Regions from separate parts of the Thalassotalea agariperforans genome, predicted to be linked through region 1. Evidence: riboswitches for the same ligand, from Rfam matches in the RefSeq annotation. Region 1 holds a riboswitch; the other holds the start of a gene.
What was found. Region 1 has a riboswitch for thiamine pyrophosphate ahead of thiC (phosphomethylpyrimidine synthase ThiC). Riboswitches for the same ligand answer to the same signal wherever they lie in the genome.
Positions count from the first base shown of each region.

Region 2: another riboswitch for thiamine pyrophosphate. It lies ahead of ACSLUO_RS03530 (TonB-dependent receptor); the one in region 1 lies ahead of thiC (phosphomethylpyrimidine synthase ThiC).

Region 1 covers NZ_JBQMWH010000001.1:316,782-319,979, forward strand. Annotated here, with positions in the region: gene thiC (phosphomethylpyrimidine synthase ThiC) at 1-1,268, opposite strand, end outside; TPP riboswitch at 1,419-1,518, opposite strand; gene grxB (glutaredoxin 2) at 1,669-2,319, opposite strand; gene ACSLUO_RS01460 (TSUP family transporter) at 2,441-3,198, shown strand, end outside.
Region 2 covers NZ_JBQMWH010000002.1:72,376-75,573, reverse strand. Annotated here, with positions in the region: gene ACSLUO_RS03540 (PQQ-dependent sugar dehydrogenase) at 102-1,214, shown strand; gene hinT (purine nucleoside phosphoramidase) at 1,300-1,650, shown strand; TPP riboswitch at 1,819-1,932, shown strand; gene ACSLUO_RS03530 (TonB-dependent receptor) at 1,976-3,198, shown strand, end outside.

The sequences.
Region 1 (3,198 bases):
CGTAATTCAGAAAATTGTGCTTCATCGTTCGCATCAGCGACAGAGCCAGGACGTAAACCATCACCTAAAGAGAACGAGACATCGTATTGTTTTAAAATTTCACAAATGTCTTCAAAGTGAGTGTATAAAAAGTTTTCTTTATGGTGTGCTAAACACCATTTCGCCATAATTGAACCACCACGAGAAACTATACCGGTAACACGCTTCGCCGTCATTGGTACATAACGTAATAATACACCGGCGTGAATAGTGAAATAATCAACACCTTGTTCGGCTTGTTCAATTAACGTATCGCGGAAAATTTCCCATGTTAGGTCTTCTGCAACACCGTTTACTTTTTCTAATGCTTGGTAAATTGGCACAGTACCAATTGGCACTGGCGAGTTACGTAAAATCCATTCACGGGTTTCATGAATGTTACGACCAGTTGATAAATCCATAACTGTATCTGCGCCCCATTTGGCAGACCATACTAGTTTTTCAACTTCTTCTTCAATGCTTGAAGTCACCGCTGAATTACCAATGTTGGCGTTCACTTTAATTAAAAAGTTACGACCGATGATCATCGGCTCACATTCAGGATGGTTAATGTTTACTGGAATAATAGCGCGACCACGAGCAACTTCATCACGAACAAATTCAGGGGTAATTTGCTCTGGAATGCTAGCACCAAAAGACTGACCTTTGTGCTGCTGGGTTAAGATGGCGTCTTTAACTTCTTCACGTTTAAGGTTTTCACGAATGGCAATATATTCCATTTCAGGAGTAATAATACCTTGGCGCGCGTAATGCATTTGGGTAACGTTTTTGCCTTTTTTAGCGCGAAGTACTTTTGGTAGGTGTTCAAAGCGTAAATGATCTAACCCTTCGTCAGCTAAACGTTGTTGGGTATAGACAGAGGTTTTTGAGTCTAAGTATTCAACATCATCACGACCTTCAATCCAGCTTTGGCGTAAACGCGGAATACCTTTGTGAACGTCTATTTCTACGTTTTCATCAGTATAAAAACCAGAAGTGTCATAAACACATAAAGGTTCGTTTTTTTCATACTGTGGATTATTTTTATCACTGCCTGGTAATAAAGTGTCGGTTAAGGTGATTTCACGCATACCTACTTTAATATCGTGAATTTTGCCAGGCACGTAAACTTTTTTAGAATTTGGAAATGACTGATCTGAAACGTTTTTAAGAAAAGCTGCGGCAGCTTCACGTTTTTCACGTCGGGTCGCAGGCGCGTTGTTATCGGCCTTGGTTGAATCAATACTCATGTGTCTCTCACCTGATGTTTAAACTTTTTAAAGTAAATAAATTAGGCGGAGTGATGCTTAAGCTGTTAGCTTTATTTTTGGCTTTTACTGAATGAATAATAAAATATTATTTACTCAGTAGGGTGTATAAACGAGGAGTAACATGAAGTAAGAAGTTACTCTCTTGTTCCCTTCGCAGATGCTAATCTGAATCAGGTTCTACGGATCCCGCTTTCGCGATCTCAGCCTTTTGGCACTCCGACAAGTCTAGGATCATTGATTATGCTAATTGCATAATTCAGTGATCGTCAGCAATATACCTTAATCGAGTCACTGCAAGCAAGCTTCTTTCAAGAGAAAAGGCGATAAACTTATGCTTATCGCCTTTAAAAAGAGATTAAGTTAATAACTTAAAAAACGATTATTGCGCAATATGATCGTAAGTGGGGATCTTAGTTTTTGCTGAAAAATAATCAATATAAGCACGAATTTTTGCCGGAATGGCTAAACCCTTAATTAAGGTTATAGACCGTAAACGGCCAAAAACATCAATGTCGTCAAGCGATAAACTTGGGTTAACACTTTGCTCGCTATGCAGTAGCGGCTCAAGGTTTAATAATTGTGCTTCTAATTCTGCTTGATAGCTTGGCGTGTTAGCCAAGGCTTCGGCAAATGAGCCAATGTCTTTTTCTTTTTTGTTTTGAAAATAATCACGTGCACTTTGGCTTTGAAACTCGCCTAACGGAGCTTTAACCCAACGTGGGTAAAGTAACTGTCTAAACAAAACACTGTTGTCTTTTATCCAGTTTGCTAAATCTTGACGATTAGCTGAAGGTGCAAAGATGGGGTTACCGTCAAGTTCATCTAAGTAAGTGACAATATCCATACTTTCGCCCAGAAACGAGCCATCTGCTTTTTCTAATATTGGACAAACTTTTGCGCCGATCATGGCAATCGGTGTGGCTTCGTCATCATTAGGTAACACCACAAGCTCTAACGGGATATTTTTCATCGCAAAAGGCATACGTGCGCGAACACAGTAGGGACAATGGTCATATACAAATAGTTTCATATTTCGCTAGCTATCAAAGAAATTTGTTGCCAAGAATACTCGGCTAGCGAATAAATGTCATTAGCTTATAGCCATAATGTCTTTATAATGCGCAGGTTTTTATTTGAAGGATCTTTGTTTGATGGCTGATTTAAGTGTTATTCAATATTTGCTGATTGCGCTGGTATTTGTTTGGAGTGGTTTTGTCCGTTCAGGCTTAGGTTTTGGTGGCGCCGTATTGTCTTTACCGTTTTTATTATTAATTGATAATCAGCCGCTTGTGTACTTACCATTAATTGCCGTGCATTTATTAATTTTTTCTTCGGCAACGGTTGTTACTCGTTACATCAAACAACAAAAAATGTCCGCCGGCGAAGCACAACAAGCGCAAACATCAATTAATTGGCCTTATTTAAAATATGCCTTCAGTATTATTATTATTCCAAAACTGATCGGTGTGTTTGGCTTATTAACCCTACCTACAACGGTAATGAGTACCATTATTTTTGCGATTGTTAGCTGTTATGCCATTACCTATATTTTGAATAAACCATTTACCAGTAATAAGCCTTGGTTAGATGTGCTGTTTCTCATGTTAGGTGGTTATATTAGCGGTACCAGCTTGATTGGCGCGCCATTAATTATTGCGGTAATTGCTAATCACGTAAATAAATATCAGCTACGTGATACCTTGTTTGTTTTATGGTTTGTATTAGTGACCATAAAAATGTCGATGTTTGTTTATTTAGGCATTGATCTGCAACTTATTCATCATTTGTGGTTATTACCAGCAGCAACCGTTGGCCATTTTATTGGTTTGCACTTTCATCAGCGTTTATTAGCGGGTGAACAAGCGAAATTTTATCGCTTGTTGGGCTGTGTCTTATTGCTAATAAGCGG
Region 2 (3,198 bases), on a different contig from region 1:
CCCTTTACCGTTCTAAGTGAGCACTTCTTTATACGGAATGGTATTAATCATCCATATTGGGTAATACTGCTGTAAGAAAAACAACTTAATGAGTAATTGATATGATGAATATGATCACCAGACTTATTTTAACTTTGAGCTTATTGATACTAAGCACGGCTAATAGTTACGCACAAAAGGTAAACTTTAAAGAAGTTTTTAGCGGTACAAAGTTAGCTACGGACATTAAATTTATTCCTGAGCAGCAAGGACAAGTTTTTATTGCTGAAAAAGGCGGTAAGGTATTATTTGCCGATTTTAATAGTAAAAAGACTTATACGGTGACAACTCTTGCGGTTCGTGATCGTTCAGAAATGGGCGTGTTAGGTTTAGCCTTTCATCCACAATATCCGCAAGTGAATAAAATTTATATCAATTACAATCCTAAAGATGGTGAGCCGAGAACACGTATTGCTGAATTTTCAGTGACACAAAATAATGCGGCTTATCAATTTATCCAAGAAAAAGTAATCCTCGAGGTGGAGCAGCCGTATTTTAATCATAACGGTGGCCAAATTGCGTTTGGCCATGACGGTTATTTATATATTGGTATGGGGGATGGCGGCAAAGCGGGCGACCCACTTGGCCATGGCCAAAACTTAACGACCTTACTGGGGGCAATGTTAAGAATTGATATTAATACCAAGGAAAAACCTTATTTGGTACCGGCCGATAATCCATTTATCAATAAAACCGATGTCTTACCTGAAATTTGGGCTTATGGTTTACGGAATCCGTGGCGTTTTTCTTTTGCACCTGACGGACAACTAATTGCTGGAGATGTTGGGCAAAGCTTATATGAAGAAGTGTCTATTATTGAAAAAGGTAAAAATTATGGTTGGAATATTATGGAAGCTGATCATTGCTTTGAACCTAAAGATAACTGTGACCAAACTGGACTAAGCTTACCTAAAATTTCCTATCCACGAGATCAAGGTATTTCTATTACTGGTGGTTTTGTTTATACCGGAGAAAAAATCCCTGCGTTAAAGTCACACTACATTTATGCTGATTTTATACTGGGTAATATTTGGGCGGCAAAATATCCAGCGCTTGAAAAGCCAGTAAAAATATTCTCTGGCAGTTATCAGTTTCCTACGTTTGCCCAAGATGCTGCTGGTGAAATATATGCTGCCGATTATCCGACAGGTAAAGTTTTTCAATTAGTACCGTAATTACCGAACTTTCAGCTGAATTAACACTTGTTGCTTGGACAATTCTCTATACAATATTATTTTATTTATTCTATAGAGAATTGTTATGGCTGAAGAAACGATCTTTTCAAAAATTATCCGACAAGAAATTCCAACCCCTTTGTTATATCAAGATGAGCTAGTTACCGCATTTCGTGATATTGCGCCTCGTGTTGACAGCCATATTTTAATTATTCCAAATAAACTTATTCCGACGATTAATGATGTTACCGAAGATGATGAATTGGCATTAGGGCGAATGATCACAGTTGCCAAAAAATTAGCAAAAGAAGAGGGCATTGATGAAAATGGCTATCGTTTGATTATCAATTGCAATAAACATGGTGGTCAAGAAGTGTATCATATTCATATGCATTTATTAGGTGGGCAGCCTTTAGGGCCAATGGTGAGTGTTTAATGCTTGGAAGCAGGAAGCAGGAAGCAGGAAGCGATAAGCAGGAAGCGATAAGCTATAAACTAAAAGCTTTAATCAAAGCTGAAGTTTTTAGTTATCACTTACACCAAATTGTTATGGTGAGATTGTAGAGTTTAATATCTATCGTTTTAATAAATTGTTAAAATGAGGTTATCAACCAAGGGGTGCGGATAAGATAAATTTTATCTGCTGAGATGTGGTATCACACAAACCCTCGAACCTGAACTGGATAATGCCAGCGTAGGAATGGGTATAACACCGCCATAACATGCGCTGGTTCCATATTTTTGATTTATATGAGAACCACATGACAAGTAAATTATCTTCTATCGCTTTAGCGATATCATCAGTTTTAATTATTAATCCAAGTTTTGCCGAAGATGATACTTCAGAAATTGAAGTGATCACAATCAAAGGTGATTTTCGCGAAACTAATATTCAACAAAGCCCTAACGCGGTAAGTCTATTATCAGAGCAAGATATTAAACGCCGTAACGCTCAAAACTTAGAAGAAATTATTGCCTTAGCACCCAATGTTAATTATGCCGGTGGTTCGCAACGGGCGCGTTATTATCAAATTCGTGGTATTGGCGAACGTAGTCAATTTCAAGAGCCAATTAATCCCTCGGTAGGCATTATTATTGATGATGTTGACTTTACCGGTATTGGCAGTATTTCATCAATGTTTGATGTTGCTCAAGCAGAGGTTTTCCGTGGACCACAAGGTACGCGTTTTGGCGCTAATGCGCTTGCGGGTATTGTCAATATTACGACTAATGCACCCACCGATAGTTTTGAAGGTGCGGTTAAAACAACGGTTGGTAATTACGATAGCCAAGGTTTAGGTTTGGTTGTTTCGGGGCCTGCGAGTGAAAAAGTCAATTATCGTTTCGTTGCAGAACAATATAAAAGTGATGGTTTTATCGATAATGTTTATTTAAACCGTGATGATACTAATAACCGAGATGAATTAAGTATGCGGGGAAAACTCGCAATTGAAGCGTCAAAAGAGTTAACCATAGATATTTCGGTTATGCATTTTGACTTTGACAACGGTTATGATGCTTTTTCATTAGATAATAATCGTAATACTTATTCGGACGAGCCAGGCTTTGATACACAAGAAACCACAGCATTATCAAGCCGTTTTAATTATACCGGTTTTAATGCGTTTAACATGCTGTTGATCACCAGTTTTTCAGATAGTGATATTGGTTATGGGTTTGATGAAGATTGGGCATACGGTCAATATGATGATAACACCGGCGAATGTATTTCACTTGATACTGGCTGTTTAGGTGAAGTTTGGGGCTATTCAACCAAAGATCATTATGATCGTAATAAAAAAACAGCCACGCTTGAATATCGACTTACCTCTAATCAGTCATCAAGAATTTTTAATAACTCAACGGACTGGGTTGTTGGTGCCTATATAAACAAACAAGATGAAACGCTAAATAGAGCATTTTTTGACTGGGATCTTTATAGCGACGCTGAGTTTAATTCAACCTTTGAAACCACCTCATCTTC